One region of the Paeniglutamicibacter psychrophenolicus genome, then DNA from elsewhere that is predicted to be linked to it. Evidence: predicted binding sites of a transcription regulator. Region 1 holds the regulator's gene; the other holds the start of a gene.
The links. The regulator HspR, encoded in region 1, represses chaperone genes until heat shock. The targets are predictions, from matches to a motif close to AAGTTGAGTCNNNNNGACTCAACTT.
Positions count from the first base shown of each region.

Region 1 (8,475 bases):
GAAAACCCGGGGCCGGGCAGGACTTCGAAATGCCATGGGCATTCGCACGGAGGTCGACAACTGGCGGATCCATGAACCCCCCGGCATAGCCCGGAACATGCGCATCAGGGATGCGCGGACCGACTTATCCCCGGGCGGCGGCCTCAAGCACGGCGATGTCCAACTTCCGCATGGGCAGGAACGCCTCCGTCACCCGACGCGTAACCTCCGGATCCGGGTCGCCGAGCAGCTCTACCATCCGCACCGGGACCACCTGCCAGGACAACCCGAAACGGTCCTTGAGCCATCCGCACTGGCTTTCTTCTCCGCCGGCGGTCAGCTTTTCCCAGTAGTAGTCGACCTCGGCCTGGTCCTCGCACATGATTTGGAAGGAAATCGACTCGTTGAACTTGAAAAGCGGGCCTCCGTTGAGAGCCACGAAGGATCGGCCGTTGAGGTTGAATTCCACCGTCAAAGGCTCGCTGGACGGATTGCCCTGCGAGTCCATGTCGAGGTGGGAGACGATTGCGGAATTCGGAAAGATCCCGGTGTAGAACCGGGCAGCATCCAGCCCCTGGCCGTCAAACCACAGGCAGTTGATCAGGTCTTTCATGTGATGGTCCCATCCGGTTGGTGTGCGGAGTTGTTTCCCACCCCCAAAGGCTAGAAAGGTGTTCGGCATGATTCAAGGGGCAGCGACAAAAACGGGTGCGGAAGTTTGCCAGGCCTCATTCACGGGCTTCGTCCGGCCCGCGGGTGTTGCCCCGGATCCACACAGTCGGCGGACCTACCGGTACGTGGGGATGTACTGGGTGCTGGGAACGATTTCCTTGCCCAGGGGCATGAGGGAAATCGGGATCATCTTGAGGTTGGCGATGCCCAGCGGGATGCCAACGATGCTCACGAACATCGGGATCGCGGTCAGCACATGGCCGATGGCGATCCAGATGCCGGCCACCAATACCCAGATGACATTTCCAATAGTTGAAAAAGCTCCTACCCGACCTCGGTCCACCACCGTGCGTCCAAAGGGCCACAGCGCATAAAGGGCAATCCGGAAGGAAGCAATGCCGAAGGGGATGGTGACAATAAGCAGGCAGCAAACGATGCCGGCCAGCATGTATCCCGCCGCCAGCCAGATACCGCCGAAAACAAGCCAGATGACGTTCAGGACCACGGAGAGAGTGTTTCGCATACATCCACTTTCGCCCATCATCCCCTGCCGCGCCATGGGGTAACACCCTGAGCCTTCCCCCAATTGCTTGGTAACGCTTTCTAACGATTCGCGCCAATGGCCCCCGAGGATTCGATAAGCGTGGGGCAAACAGGGAAGATTATTGGATGCCGTATGCGTTTGCTCGAAAATCTTCCCTACTTGTTTCTGGACTCCTCATGATCGGACTTCTGGCAGGTTGCGCACCGGCACCAGGATCCCCCAAGTCCCCGCAGGATTCGCACCAGGAGATCACTCACGCGTCATCCAATTCGGAGGGGCATAACTCCGACTCCCTACCCCTGTTCCTGGTCCCTGACCTGGATGCGGTGACCGCGACCGATGAGCACCGCCGTATCTTTACCAAGCATTTCGAGGTTCCTTCCGTCCCCGCGGTGGCCCGGTCCCAGGCCGAACTTGTCACGGAGCAGGTCGACGCGTTCAAGTCCACGAATGTTCCGGATGTGGCTACGGGGGAACTGCCCGTGGCGGAACTGAACATGCGCAGCCATCTCACGGCCGTTTCCACCCGGGTCCTTGGCATCCGGGTCAACACCTATGAGTCCACCGGCGCTGGTGCCGGGACCCGGTACTTGACTCAGTGGTTCGACCAGGACGCACCCGCGGCACTGGGAACCAGGGATTTGTTTGACAGCGACGAGGACTGGGCGCAGTTCAAGGAATTCGTCGCCCAGGCCGCAACCGCCGACCCCAGGGTCTTTGTCGGGAGCCTGATGGACCTCGATGATGCCTGGCTGGACTCCGTGAATTTCGATGCGTACGGAAACGCCCTGGTGGAATTCGATGACAACAGCGTCGGCCCCGACTCGGCCGGCCCAATCGTCGTGAAGGTCGATGCCGGGCACGTTGCCTCGCTGCTCTCAGGATTCGGAACCCTGGCCCGCACCGCCGCAACGTCTCCGAGCCCCCGGGTCCAGCTGGGCCTGCTGCAGGACCGTGCCAGCCAGGCACCCGACGGCGGTGTCGCGGCGACAACTCCGGAATCCGCTCCCGATGCCGGCACCGAACCCGATGGGGCCGGCCGCAACCGGCCGGCGCAACGTGCCGTCGACTGCACTGCTACAAAGTGCGTGGCATTGACCTTCGACGACGGACCGGGCCCGAAGACCGGGAAACTGCTCGACACCCTGCGCGAGGGCAACGCGCCCTCCACGTTCTTCGTCACCGGCCCCAACGCCAAGCTGCGGCCCGAGATCCTGGCCCGCATGGTGGCCGAGGGCCACGAAATCGGGAACCACACGTGGAACCACCGGTCGCTCACCTCGCTGTCCTCGGCCCAGATCCAACGTGAGATTGACCGCACCAATGCAGCGATCACCCAGGCCATCGACCAGCCTGCCGCCCTGATGCGCCCTCCCTACGGCGCACACAACTCCATCAGCGACCGGCTCGCGAGCACCCCGGTGATCCTGTGGGACGTCGACACCCTGGACTGGAAGCACCGCAACACCGAAAAGGTCGTCGACGCCGCGATTTCCCAGACCACACCGGGGTCGATCGTGTTGATGCACGACATTCATTCCAGCACCGTGGCGGCGGTCCCCAAGATCCTTTCCGGCCTGCGCGCCAAGGGCTACACCTTTGTCACGGTCACCGAGCTCATGGGCGATTCGGGGCTCAAGGCCGGGGAGAGCTACGCCCGCGCCCCGCAACCGGCAAAAGCATCCGGTGCCAAGGGCGCCAAAGCCACCCGGTGAAGTTCGCTACCCTTAAGCCCATGAGCATTCCCCCAGAGCGCAAGATGCCGGTCAGCGGCCGCGCCGTCGAAGACCTCGCCTTTTACCGAACCGAACCAGTCTCGTTTGTCCGCCGTGGCAACCGCCTGCAGGGCCGCCGTGCCGACGCCTGGGAACGCACCGCCCAAAAGTACATCATCGAGCCGCCGCGCGAGCAGGCCGACACCTCCGTGGCCGAGGGCTACCAGTTCGACCAAGAGGCCATCTACGGCCGCAAGGCCCCGCTGATCGTGGAGATCGGCTCGGGCCTGGGCGAAGCCATGGCCTATGCAGCCAGCGAGCACCGCGACAAGGACTTCCTGGCCGTCGAGGTCTACCGTCCCGGGCTGGCAGCGCTTATGGTGCGGGTGGAAAACAACGAGCTGACCAATGTGCGCGCGGTCCAGGCAAACGCACCGGAGGTCCTGGACTCGATGCTCCCGGCGGCCTCGGCCGACGAGGTCTGGATCTTCTTCTCCGACCCGTGGCACAAGATCCGCCACCACAAGCGCCGCCTGATCAAGGATTCGTTTGTGAAGAAGCTTGAGCGCGTACTGGTCCCCGGCGGCGTGGTCCGCCTCGCCACCGACTGGTCCAACTACGCCGAGCAGATGCGCGAGGTCTTTGACGCGGCCGACGCGTTCACCAGCCTGCACCCGGGCGAGCTTGCCGGCGAGGACAGCAACCTCACCAAGGTCCGCCGCTTGGGCCTGGAGAAGGACGAGAAGGATCCCGAATTCATCGACGAGCGCGGGGGCTGGGCTCCCCGCTTCGAGGGCCGCACGTTGACCAGCTTCGAGGGCAAGGCGCTCAAGGCCGGCCGGATGATCTTCGATCTGGCCTACCGCAAGGCGCTGTAGCCGGTCGGTGTTGCTGCGGGCGGTGTCGGGCTTCTCCCCGGCACCGCCCGCCGTGCTTAAGCCAGGGGTTGCTGCCCGGTGGTGATCAACGCCAGGTTGCGCAGGCACAGCGTGCCGGGGTCCCGGTAGCCCCGGGGCGAACGCGGATCCCCCGGAAGGTGCTGGGAGGTGTTGTGCCCGGTGGCGGCATGCAGTCCCAGCTCCGGGATGGCACCGACGCTAAACCGGTGCCCCGAAAGCAGCTTGCGGCCCGAGAGCGCGCGGCCGAACCACGCCAATCGGTCGCCGGGGGCGACGGCCTCGTAGATGTTTTGTGGCGGGACGTTCAGCCGCCCCGGGCTGCGGGACAGGTGCCGGGGAATCCCGGCGGAACCGATCGTGGCCAGCGCCTGGGCGTGGACCGCGTACCCGGATGCCGGATCGAGCACCTGGGCGGCAAGCGTGGCGGCGTAGGAGTGGGCTTCGAGTGCCAGGTGCGGGGCATCGGGCCTCAGGCGGGCAAAGGTGCCCAGGTCCTGTCCGAGCCGATGCAGGCCCCGCCGGGCGGCAGTGTCCAGCAGGGCGCTGGCCAGGTTCGGGGCGGGGTAGCCCAGCCATGCGACCACCGCGGGTTCGGCGATCCCGACCTTGCGTTGTTCCAGGTAGAGCTGTCCGGCTTCCCTGACGCTGCCCCACATCGCGTTGCGCGCCCTGATCCCGGTTCCGGAAAGCTGGAAGGTCACGTGCGTGGCGGTGTCCAGGTCGCCCACGGCGACCGCGGCCAGCGGCTCGCGGCCGGACAAATCCAGGTACAGCAGGTGGCGTGCGGGAATGGCCGGGTCCATGGCTCCGGGGCGCAGCGCATGGGCTGTCCCGTCGAGGGCCTGGCGGTGGCTGGTGCGCAGCCGTCCGCGGATCTTGCACAACGCCTCGAAGCGGCGCTGGGCCGCGCCGGAGAGCCGGGCGTAGCTCTCACGCACCGGCATGGCACCGCCTTCGCCCGGCATCGCCAGTGGCTACTTGCCTCGTGGTTTCCATACCACCACGGCCTGGCTGCGGCCGCGCGGGCGCTGCCCCCGGGCCAGGGAGACCACGTCCCCGGTGCTCCCGGCGGCAAAGACGCGTCCCAGGCCCGCGGCCTGGTGGGCGCTGCGCAGGGCGAAAACCTCGTTGCTCAGTTCGCCGATCCGCATGCGCAGGGCCGCGACCTGGTTTTCCAGGGCCATGATGCGCCTGATGCCTTCCAGCGAGACCCCGTCCTTGGACAGGCGCTGGATCTCGCGCAGCAGTTCCACGTCGTGCTCGGAGTACCGGCGTTGCTTGCCGCCCTGGCGGGAGGGGGAAACCAGGCCGAGGCGGTCGTATTGGCGCAGCGTCTGGGGGTGCATGTCGGCCAATTCGGCTGCAACTGAAATGACGAAGATCGGCCTTAGTCGGTCATTGCCCATGATCCCTGCCTTTCATCCGGTTTCATCCACCGTAGCCAATTCCCCGGTGGGGCCAATGGCCCCGCGTCGCCGGTCAAGCGGCGCGGGGCCTGGAGGTGCTTAGAGTTTTGCCCGGGAGACCAGTGCCTCGCGCGGGTTCTCGCCCTTGGTTGCCTCGGCGAAGGCCTCGACGGCTGCCTTGGCTTCCTTGGAGAGGTTCTGCGGGACCACCACGTCCAGGGTGACCAGCAGGTCTCCGGTGGCCTTGGAGGTCTTGACGCCGCGGCCCTTGAGGCGCAGCGTGCGCCCGGTTGCCGATCCCGCGGGGACCTTCATCTTGACACTTTCCCCGGTCAGTGTCGGCACCTCGATCTGTCCGCCCAGTGCGGCCTCGTCGAAGGTGACCGGGACGTGGATGCGGATGTTGTTGTCTTCGCGGATGAAGACCGGGTGCGGGTTGACGGTGACCTTGACGATCAGGTCGCCGGCGCCGGCGGAACCGGGTGAGCCCTTGCCGCGCACGCGCACCGACTGCCCGTCCTTGATCCCCGCGGGGATCCGCACGTCGATGACCTCGCCGTTGGCCTCGCGCAGGCCGATGGTGGTTCCCTTCATGGAACCGGCGAAGGAAATGGTGGTGCTTGCGGTGCGGTCCGCGCCCTTGCGCGGCGCCTGCTGGCCGAAGCCGCCGAAGCCGCCCCCGCCGCCAAAGAGGTCGGCGAATTCCGGCGGCACCTGGCCGCCGCGTCGGCTTCCTCCGCCTCCGCCGCCGCCGAAGAGGTTGGAGAAGACGTCCTCGAATCCGCCGTTGCCCGGTGCGCCGCCCTGGCCGCCGGCGCTGAAGCGCGCCCCGGAGCCCATGGCACGGATGGCGTCGTATTGCTGGCGGTCCTCTGGGTCCGAGAGCACCGAGTGCGCCTCGGTGATGTCCTTGAACTTGCGCTCGGACGCGGGGTCCCCGGCGTTGGTGTCCGGGTGGTGCTTGCGGGCAAGCTTCCGGTACGCCTTCTTGATGTCCGCGTCGCTGGCGTCCTTGGAGACGCCAAGAATGGCGTAGAAATCCTTTTCGACCCAGTCCTGACTTGCCATCAGGCGCCTCCTTTGGTGGTGAAATTCGTTGTGGGCGGCCCGCCGGAAATTCGCGGCGGACCAGAAATCTGTGGGTGGTGCTTCACCAAGTGTGCGGCGGATCGCCGGTTCCCGCGAAGGGGAAGCGAGGCGATCCGCCGCATACGGTGGTGCAATTGCTGCATTGCTGCAGTCGTTGCCGGTGGTGTTTACTCCCCGAGGGAAACAATCACCTGGGCTGCGCGCAGGATGCGTTCGCCCTTCTTGAACCCGGTGCGCAGCACCTGGGCCACGTGGTCCGCCGGGATCTCCGCGTGCGGCTGCTGGATCAGCGCCTCGTGGATGTTCGGGTCGAAGGCGACACCGGCCTCGGCGATGCGCTCCAGGCCGAGGCCCTCGAGCACTGCGTCGAGCTTGTTGGCGATCGAGGCGAAGGGTCCATCGACCAGGTCTCCGTGGGCGCGGGCCGCATCGATGTCGTCAAGCACCGGCAGCAGGTTGACGAACACCGACTGCACGGCGACGTCGCGTGCCACGTCGCGGTCGCGCTCGACGCGCTTGCGGTAGTTGACGTACTCGGCCTGCAGGCGCAACAGGTCGTCGCGCAATTCGGCTTCCTTGTCGCTTGCCTCCGGCGCCTCGGCGTCGGCCGCGGCCTCGTTGAGGATGGCTTCGGCCTGGCTCAACGCGTCGCCCGAGTCGTGGGCCTCGTCAACGGGGGTCACCTCGTCCTTGGAGATGCCCTCGTCGTGGTTTTCCTCTGACATGGTTGATGCGCCCCTTACTTCTTTTCGTCTTCGTCGATGACCTCGGCGTCGACGATGTCCTCTTCGGCGTTCGGGGCCTCGGCATCGTCGGCTGCTGCGCCCTCGGACTGTGCCTGCGAGTAGATGGCCTCGCCCAGCTTGGTCTGCGAAGCCTGCAGCTTCTCGTACGCGGCCTTGACCTCGTCGTCGTTGTCCTGCTTCTCAAGGGCGGCCTTCAGCGCGTCGACGTCGGCCTGGACCTCGGTCTTGACCTCTTCGGGCAGCTTGTCGGCATTGTCCTTGATGAGCTTGTCGACAGAGTATGCAGACTGCTCGGCGGCGTTGCGGACTTCGGCTGCCTCGCGGCGGGCCTTGTCCTCGGAGGCGTGCTCCTCGGCTTCGCGGACCATGCGGTCGATGTCGTCCTTGGACAGCGCGGTGCCGCCGGTGATGGTCATCGACTGCTCGACGCCGGTGCCCTTGTCCTTGGCCGAGACGTGCACGATGCCGTTGGCGTCGATGTCGAAGGTGACCTCGACCTGCGGGATGCCGCGCGGTGCCGGCGCGATGCCGGTCAGCTCGAAGGTGCCCAGGGCCTTGTTGTCGCGGGTGAACTCGCGCTCGCCCTGGAAGACCTGGATGGAAACCGACGGCTGGTTGTCCTCGGCGGTGGTGAAGGTCTCCGAACGCTTGGTCGGGATCGCGGTGTTGCGCTCGATCAGCTTGGTCATCACACCACCCTTGGTTTCGATGCCCAGGGACAGCGGGGTGACGTCGATGAGCAGCACGTCCTTGCGCTCGCCCTTCAGCACGCCGGCCTGCAGTGCGGCGCCAACGGCGACGACCTCGTCCGGGTTGACACCCTTGTTGGCGTCCTTGCCGGCCAGTTCCTTGACCAGTTCGACAACTGCGGGCATGCGGGTCGAGCCGCCGACGAGGATCACGTGGGCGATCTCGGAGACCTTCACGCCGGCTTCGGCGATGACGTCCTTGAACGGCTTGCGGGTGCGCTCGAGCAGGTCGTTGGTCAGTTCCTGGAACTTGGCGCGCGAGAGGTGCTCGTCCAGGTGGACCGGGCCGTCGGCGGTGACCGAGAGGTACTGCAGGGAGATGTTGGTGGAGGTGGCCGAGGAGAGTTCCTTCTTGGCCTGCTCCGCTGCTTCCTTCAGGCGCTGCAGGGCGATCTTGTCCTTGGACAGGTCTGCGCCCTTCTGCTTGGCCTGGGCCAGCAGCCAGTCAACGACGCGTTGGTCCCAGTCGTCGCCGCCGAGGCGGTTGTCGCCCGAGGTGGAACGCACCTGGATGGTGGAGAAGTCGTCTTCGTCCTTGCCGACTTCCAGCAGGGAGACGTCGAAGGTTCCGCCGCCGAGGTCGAAGACCAGGATGAGCTCGTCTTCCTTGCCCTTGTCCAGGCCGTAGGCCAGGGCGGCTGCGGTCGGCTCGTTGACAATGCGCAGGACGTTCAGG
Region 1 covers NZ_JAGIOE010000001.1:1,835,085-1,843,559, reverse strand. Annotated here, with positions in the region: gene JOF46_RS08215 (VOC family protein) at 125-661, opposite strand; gene JOF46_RS08210 (YccF domain-containing protein) at 767-1,174, opposite strand; gene JOF46_RS08205 (polysaccharide deacetylase family protein) at 1,522-2,910, shown strand; gene trmB (tRNA (guanosine(46)-N7)-methyltransferase TrmB) at 2,931-3,788, shown strand; gene JOF46_RS08195 (alpha/beta hydrolase) at 3,845-4,753, opposite strand; gene JOF46_RS08190 (heat shock protein transcriptional repressor HspR) at 4,784-5,215, opposite strand; gene JOF46_RS08185 (DnaJ C-terminal domain-containing protein) at 5,315-6,283, opposite strand; gene JOF46_RS08180 (nucleotide exchange factor GrpE) at 6,472-7,029, opposite strand; gene dnaK (molecular chaperone DnaK) at 7,044-8,475, opposite strand, start outside.

Region 2 (8,475 bases), 1.2 Mb from region 1:
TTGGCGCGCAGCTCGCGCTCGGACCCTGCCCCGGAGTCGGACCCGAAGCCCAGCGGAGCACCGCGGCTGGCCAGGAACTCCGAGCCCAGGTTGGAGGTCATGATGATGACAGTGTTGCGGAAGTCCACGGTGCGGCCCTGCCCGTCGGTGAGCCGGCCGTCGTCGAGCACCTGCAGCAGCAGGTTGAATACGTCCGGGTGCGCCTTCTCCACCTCGTCCAGCAGCACCACCGAGTATGGGCGCCGGCGCACGCGCTCGGTCAGCTGCCCGGCCTCGTCGTAGCCGACGTATCCCGGAGGGGCACCAACGAGCCGGGAGACCGTGTGGCGCTCGCCGAACTCGCTCATGTCGAACCTGACCATGGCCGACTCGTCGCCGAAGAGCGATTCGGCCAGGGCCTTGGCCAGCTCGGTCTTGCCCACGCCGGTGGGGCCCAGGAACAGGAAGCTGCCCACCGGCTTGCCCTCGTCGCCCAGCCCGGTGCGGGAACGCCGCACCGCCTTGGCGACGGCCGCCACGGCATCATCCTGCCCGACGACCCGCTCGTGCAGCTCTTCCTCGAGGCGGGCCAGGCGTCCCTTCTCGTCCTTGGTCAGCCGCGCGGCGGGAATGCCCGTGGCACGGGCGATGACCTCGGCGATCTGGGTCTCGTTGACCACCGCCGACGGGGTGCCCGCGGCACCCTCCCGTGCCTCGGCCAGGCGGGCGCCCAGCTCCTCGGCCTCGTCGCGCAGCCTCGAGGCGTCCTCGTAGCGCTCCTCGGCCACAGCCCGGTCCTTGTCGGCGCCCAGCTCGGCGATCCGCGACGCCAGCGCCTGGGTGTCCACACCGGCGGGGCGCTTCAGGCCCAGCCTGGCCCCGGCCGTGTCGATCAGGTCGATGGCCTTGTCCGGCAGGAACCGATCGGTCACGTAGCGTGCCGACATTTCGACCGCGGCGCGGATCGCTTCGTCGGTGTAGGTCACCTGGTGGTGCCGGGCGTAGCGGTCCTTGAGCCCGTGCAGGATTGCCACGGCGTCCTCGATCGAGGGCTCGCCGATGGTCACCGGCTGGAAGCGGCGTTCCAGGGCCGGGTCCTTTTCCACCTTCCGGTACTCGGCCAGCGTGGTGGCGCCGATCAGGTGCAGCTCGCCGCGGGCCAGTCGCGGCTTGAGGATGTTGCCGGCGTCCATGGACCCCTCGCCCCCGCCGCCTCCGGCGCCGACCACGGTGTGCAGCTCGTCGATGAAGACGATCACCTCGCCGTCCTGGGCGGCGATCTCGTCCAGGGTCTGGGTCAGGCGTTCCTCGAAGTCGCCGCGGTAGCGGGTGCCGGCGACCATGGCGGGCAGGTCGAGGGAGACCACGCGCTTGCCCGCCAGCTGGGCCGGGACTTCGCCTGCGACGATGGCTCGGGCCAGTCCCTCGACGACGGCGGTCTTGCCGACGCCGGCCTCGCCGATCAGCACCGGGTTGTTCTTGGTGCGGCGGGCCAGGATCTCGATGGCCTGCTCAATCTCCTTTTCGCGGCCGATCACCGGGTCCAGTCCGTCCTCGGCGGCACGGGCGGTCAGGTCCATGCCGAACTTCTCCAGCATCGGGGTCTGTCCCTTGGTGGCCGGCCCGTTATTGGTGGGGGAGTGGGGTTCCGGTGCGGTGCCGTGGCCCGGCTGTTCGGTGCCCTCGGCGGCTGCCTGCAGGGATTGCGGGGTGACCCCGGCGGCGGAGAGGACCTGCCCGGCGGGGGATTCGGTGTTCAGCACGAAGGCCAGGAACAGGTGCTCGGGATCGATGTAGGTCGAGCCGAAGGCGCGGGCCACCTGGTAGGCATCCAGCAGCGCACGCTGGGCCGATGGGGTCAGTGCGGGAGTGGAACCGGAGCGCTTCGGCCCGGATTCGGGCAGGCGCTGCTCGGCGTCGCGGGCAATCGCCGCGGCGTCCGCGCCCGAGCGGCGCAGCGCCTCGCCGACGGGTTCGGTTTCGAGCATCACGCGCAGCAGGTGCAGCGCGTCGATGTCGCTGTGGCCGTGTTCGACGGCGAATTGCGCGGCACGGGTCAGCACCTCGTGCGTGTGGCGGCTGAGCAGCCGGGTGATGTCGACGGGACGCCCGAAGCGGCTGGTGCGCTGGCCTTGCAGGTAGCGCGCCAGGAAGTCCTCGAAAGAGCCGTTGCCGGCGTCGGACGGGCCAAAGAATGCTGGCATGTTTCCTCCTATGGATACTTGAGTGTCATTGACTCAAGTTAACGCTGTTGCCAACAGGTTATTCCCGAGCACCTTCCCTCTCGGGTCGTGTTCGCCGACGGCGAGATGGAGCGACGGCCCGCGGGGTGTGGCGCTATTCACTGCCGGATCGGGAATCGCGGCAGACCGGAGCCAGTTGTTTTGGGTGACGCTTGAATAGCAGGCCAAGAAACAGGAGACCCCCATGGCAACCACAGTCCTCACCCTCGTCGGTTCATTGCGCAACGGATCGACGAACCGCCAGCTGGCCGAAGCCACGGCCCTGAACGCCCCCGCCGGTGTCGAGGTCAACGTCTTCTCGGGACTGGAGAACATCCCGTTCTACAACGAGGACCAGGACATCGAGGGCCAGGTTCCCGCCGCGGCACTTGAATTGCGCGCCGCTGCCGCCGAGGCCGACGCCTTGCTGCTGGTCTCCCCGGAATACAACGGCACCATGCCCGCCGTCCTGAAGAATGCCATCGACTGGCTCTCGCGCCCGTTCGGCAACAGCGTTGCCAAGGACATGCCCGCAGCTGTCATCGGCACCGCCTTTGGCCAGTACGGCGGGGTCTGGGCCCAGGACGAGGCCCGCAAGGCGCTGGCCATCGCCGGCGCCAACGTCCTTGAGGACGTCAAGCTGTCGATCCCGAACTCGGTGGTCCGCTTCGCCGACCTGCACCCGAAGGACGACGTGGAGGTCGCCGGCCAGGTCGCAGCGGTACTCGAGGGCATCCGCGCGGTGGCCGAAAGCAACTGATTCCAGATTGACCGTGTTGGTCCCGCAAGGGGTCGATGCGCCGCGCGTGGCGGGCACCATTTCCCAAGGTGCCCGCCACGCGCGCGTTAACGGGAGCGTCTGCGGGGGAAGGGATCGGCACTGCTGGCGTCCGGCCAGGCGGGAATGCTAGCCGCGCGGGAAAATGCTTGAGTAGGACGCCTCGAAGAGCCTGACGCAAACCCGGACCAGCATCCCGGGATCCGGGCGTCCCTCGCGGGCCAGCGAGTCGGCCAGCACGTGGTTCACTGCACCGACCAATGCAGTGGCCATCATGCCGAGCTCCTCCGGCGGCAGCGTGGCGGCGGCGGGGTCGCCTTCAGGCGGAGTAAGGAAGGCACCCAGGATAACCTGGGCAAATCGGTGCATCACTGCATTTCGGCTGTCCTCCACGACGGGGGAGACCCCGACGACCTCGATCAACACCACCCGTGCCCTGCGGGCGTCTTCCAGCAGGAAGCGGATGAAGGCCTCGAGTCCCAGGCGTGCGCGCACCAGGCGGTCGTCTCCGGCGGTTTCCATGGCCGCAATGGTCAACGTGAAGACCCGTTCGACCAGGCCCGAATAGACGTCGAGCAACAGGTCCTCGCGGCGCGGAAAGGATTCGTAGAAGTATCGTTCGGTCAATTCCGCCTGGGTGCAAAGGTCCTTGACGGACGTGGCCAGATAGCCTTGGGTGCCAAAGAGCTCGAGGGCGGCATCGAGCAGACTGGCACGCCGGCGCAAGATCCGGTCTGCGGCATCCATGCCCGAATAACGTCTACCCTCGGTCCTCTTCCCATGCTGGTCCATTCGTGCAATGCTAGGGCAAATATCTGACATGACGGTATGTCAGATTGACCGTGAAGCGTTGCCCGGGAGGAAAACCAATGGCAAGGACGCAGGTTGAAGGCAAAGTCGTCGCCGTGACGGGGGCCGCCCGGGGGATCGGGCGCGAAATCGCCCGCGCGCTCGCCGAGGCCGGAGCCAAGGTGTCGCTCGGCGACCTGGACCACGAAGAAGTTCTCCAGGCTGCGGCACTGTTGCCCGGAGCCCTGGGGCTTGGGCTCGATGTCACCAGCACCGCGTCGTTCCGGGAGTTTCTGGAGCAGACGGAACTGGCGCTGGGCCCGATCGACGTGCTGGTCAACAATGCCGGGGTGATGTGGGTGGGCCCGTTCGACGAGGAACCCGAAGCCGCGATCCACCGGCAGTTCGAAGTCAATGTGCACGGGGTGATGCGAGGGGTCCGGCTGGCGGCCGGACCGATGCGCCGCAGGGGCTCGGGGCACATCCTCACGGTGGCCTCGGCTTCCTCGAAGCTGGCGCCGGCAGGCGAGGCAAGCTATGCGGCCGGCAAGCATGCCGTGCTTGGCTATCTCAAGGCGGTCAACAGCGAACTTCACGGCAGCGGGGTGCACCTGAGCGTCGTGATGCCCGCGGTCGTCGACACCCGGTTGGCGGCCGGAACCTCAAGCGGCTCGGTTGCGTTGCTCAGCCCGCGGGCCGTGGCCGACGCCGTGGTGAAAACCGTGCAGAAACCTCGCTTCGAGGTGACCGTCCCGTCATGGATCGGACCGCTGTACCGGGTGGTGGAGCTGCTGCCGGAACGTCCGCGGCATGCGGTGTTGCGCGCCATGGTCCCGGACCAGATCGCCCTGGCGAACCCCGCGGCCAGGGAACGTTACGAATCAACCCTGGTACGCGCCGGAAACGAAGACAAGGAAACACCATGAACACATCCAACAGCGGGGAAGCGACTCCCCGGAGGATCTGCGTGATCGGCGCCGGCGCCAGCGGGATCGCCATGATCAAGGTGCTGAACGAACGCGGCCTGGACTTCGACTGCTTCGAGCTCTCGGACCGGGTGGGTGGCAACTGGGTGTGGGGCAACAACAACGGGGTCTCCGCCGCCTACAACACCCTGCACATCAACACGTCGCGCAAGCGCATGGCGTTCTCCGATTTCCCGATGCCCGAGGACCTCCCCGACTTCGTGCGGCACGATCATGTGGCAGCCTACTTCGACAGCTATGTGGAGCACTTCGGGCTCAAGGACCTGATCACCTTCAACACGGGGGTGGCCCACGTGGAGCGGCTTCCAGAGGGAACCTTCGCGGTCAGGCTCAGCACCGGGGAGATCCGCCGCTACACCGACGTCTGCGTTGCCAACGGGCACCACTGGGATCCGCGGATGCCCGACCCCGGTTTCCCCGGTGCGGACGAATTCGAGGGGGAGCAGATCCACTCGCATGCCTACCACAGCGACGCGCAGCTGGACGGAAAGCGCGTCGTGGTCCTGGGCATGGGCAACTCGGCCGTGGACATCGCGGTCGACGCCTCCTACCGCGCCAAGTCAACGGTGCTTGCCGCACGCAGCGGCGTACACATCATCCCCAAGTACGTCTTTGGCCGGCCCTACGACCAGGCCGCCGCCTCCGAGCTGTTGCCCGGCTGGCTGCGCTGGCCGCTGGCCAGGCCGCTGATGCGGCTGAACACCGGGAAGATGTCCCGCTACGGGCTGGCGGAACCCACCCACAAGTTCGCCCAGTCCCACCCCACCATCTCCAGCCGTGTGCTGGACCGGCTGGCCCACGGGGCCATCACGCCCAAGCCGAACATCGCCTCGCTCGGGAAGGACCGGGTGAACTTCACCGACGGCACCTCGGTCGAGGCGGACCTGGTCGTCTACTGCACCGGATACCGGATCAACTTCCCGTTCCTCGACGCCGGCTTCCTGGACCCCGGTGCCGACAACCGGATCGAGCTGTACCGGCGCATCTTCCACCCGCAATGTCCCGGACTGTATTTCATCGGGTTGGTGCAACCGCTTGGCGCCGTGATGCCGATTGCCGAACGCCAGTCCCAGCTGGTGGCCGACCACCTGCAGGGCCGTTACGAGCTGCCGTCGGTTGCTGCCCAACAGCGCGAGATCGAACGCTACCGGGCCAGGCTGGCCAGGCGCTACGTGGCCTCGACGCGCCACACCATCCAGGTCGACTTCGACGACTACATGCTCGAGCTGCGCCTTGAGCGGATCCGGGGCCAGCACCGGGTAGCCGCCGAAGGCGGTCCGGGGTCCCCGGCACCCTGAGGTTGCAGCCGCCGGCCGGTCCCGCCCCACCAGGGAAGAGGCTCAAAGCGTCGGGGGAGGAACCCGGACCGCGGCCGCGGCACGTCACCGTGGGGGCCGGCACCGGGGCCGCTGGTTAGGATGTACCCCATGAACGATGTGATGACGCTGCGCTTCCTGGCTGCCCCGACGGACGTTTCCGAGGACGGTGCCACGGTCCAGGCCGGTCGCGTGCTCGAATGGATCGACAAGGCCGCATACGCCTGCGCCGTGGGCTATTCCGGCGGGTACTGCGTCACCGCCTACGTCGGGAACGTGCACTTCACCAGGCCCATCGAGAACGGCGACCTGATCGAGGTCACCGCCCGGATCGTGCACACCGGGCGCAGCAGCATGCAGGTGGTCGTCACCGTCGACGCCGCGGACGTGCGCGAGCGGATCTTCCGCCCGGCCATGGACTGCATCCTGGTCTTCGTGGCCATGGACGAACAACGGCGGCCCAAGAACGTCCCGCAGTGGACGCCCGCCGACGCCGAATCGGAACAGCTGGCCGCCGGGGCCGCGGCACGCATCGAGGCGCGCGCGGACATCCGCGACGCCATGAACGCCCAGGACTACACGGATGCCGGCACCACGCCGCGGGAGACCTTCAGGTTCCTGGCCGCGCCGACCGACGTGAACTGGGGCGGCAACGCCCACGGCGGGATCGTGATGCGCTGGATCGACGAGGTCGCCCGGGCCTGCGCCATGGCGTGGTGCAAGCAGGACGCCGTGGCCGTGTACTCCGGCGGCATCCACTTCCTGAACCCGATCCACATCGGGGACATCGTCGAACTCGAGGCCCGGCTGATCCACACCGGCCCGCACTCCATGCACATCGCGGTGCACGTCAGGGCCAAGGACCCTCGCGAAAGCAGCTGGCGCGACACGACCCGGTGCATGACCATCTTCGTGACCCGCGACGGGTCGGGGCACGCGTCCGGGGTGCCGCAGCTGGTGCTCACCAGCGACGAGGACAGGCGCCTGGACGCCCACGCCGTGGACCTGGTGCGGCGGCGTGCCGCGCTGCCCCCGATGCGCTTCGCCGAGGCCCGGGTGTACTGAGGCAACTGCCCATCGCCACGCGCCGGGGAACCGCGCCCCGCACCGCCGACCGGCAGGCAGCCCGGGGGTGTGGTCACCTCGGTCCGGACGGGTCCTCCCGATGCATATCGTCCCGGCGGGTCCCGAGGGATGCGACGGCGACGGTGTCCAGCCCGGGGTTCGCCGGGTCCCCGTCCCGAGCCACCCCGGTGAGCCAGCTCAGTGCCAGCCCGTCGCCGGTGTCCTCCAGGATGGCCAGATTGTTGTCGAACCAGGGGCCCTTGATGAGGCTCCAGCCAAACGGCGGGTTTGGCACGTGCGCCCTGCGCGCTATCCAGGCCCCGAACGGGACCGCAGGCCCAAAGGCCAGGGCCGCGGCAAAGTAGCGCAGGAACCGGGGAAGCGGGTTGCGGATCGGCGAACAGACCGCCTGCAGGATCCTGCTGCCGCCCTCGCGTTCGACCTCGGAGACGTAGGAGAAGTGCACGTCCCCGGAGAGGAACGTGACGGTCTGCGGGGCGGATCCGCGCTTGCCGTCGGCGACCTCGGTGGCGATGCGGGCCACCTCCTGGAAGCTGCGCTGGAACGCGGCCCAATGCTCAAGGTCGAAACGCCGGCGCAGCCGCTCGCCCAGCCACGCCCCAAGTCGCCTGCGGCTCCCGCTGGCGATGGCCTCGTCCCAGGACTCCACGTGGTGCAGGCCCATGGGCAGCAGGAAGGGCAGCGAGGTGCCGATGAGAAGGTGGCGGAATCCGCCGCGCATGCGCTCGTCGAGCCAGGCAAGTTCCGCCGGGTCGAGCAGGGCGCGCCGCTCGGGTTCGAGCTTGCGGGCCGCCCGGGAGTCCACCACGATCAGGCGCACCGCATCCCAGTCGCGGCAGTAGCTCCAGCTGTAGCTTTCCGGCACGGCATCGACGCGCTCGGCAAACTCGTCCAGGTCCGCGGTCAGGTCCAGCTCGCCGGGACCAGTGTGGGTCACGATGCGCTGCCACAGCGGATCGGCCGCACGCTGGTCGGGCGAGAGGTTACCGAGATGCTGGTAGATCCAGTACGAGCCGAGCCCGGAAACAATGCGCTCGTGCCACCAGCCGGTCTGCTGCATCTTTTGTTTCCAGCCCAACGAGGAGTTCCAGTCGTCGCGGATGTCGTGGTCGTCGAAGATCATGGCGCTGGGCAGTGTCGACAGAAGCCAGCGGTTGGCCGGGTCCGACCAGGCCAACCGGTACAGATGGGCGTATTCCTCGAAGTCCTTCAGCTCCGCCCCGGGCGCTTCCTTGATGTTGCGCCGCCTGCGGATGAATTCCTGCATCTGCCCGCTGGTGGAATCCGCATAGACCTGGTCGCCGAGGAACAAAGCCAAG
Region 2 covers NZ_JAGIOE010000001.1:681,671-690,145, forward strand. Annotated here, with positions in the region: gene JOF46_RS02940 (ATP-dependent Clp protease ATP-binding subunit) at 1-2,183, opposite strand, end outside; gene JOF46_RS02945 (NAD(P)H-dependent oxidoreductase) at 2,407-2,961, shown strand; gene JOF46_RS02950 (TetR/AcrR family transcriptional regulator) at 3,109-3,726, opposite strand; gene JOF46_RS02955 (SDR family oxidoreductase) at 3,849-4,694, shown strand; gene JOF46_RS02960 (flavin-containing monooxygenase) at 4,691-6,052, shown strand; gene JOF46_RS02965 (acyl-CoA thioesterase) at 6,182-7,135, shown strand; gene JOF46_RS02970 (alkaline phosphatase D family protein) at 7,209-8,475, opposite strand, start outside.
Region 2: a site for HspR is predicted at 2,199-2,223, ahead of JOF46_RS02940 (ATP-dependent Clp protease ATP-binding subunit). Genes of this name have one in related genera too.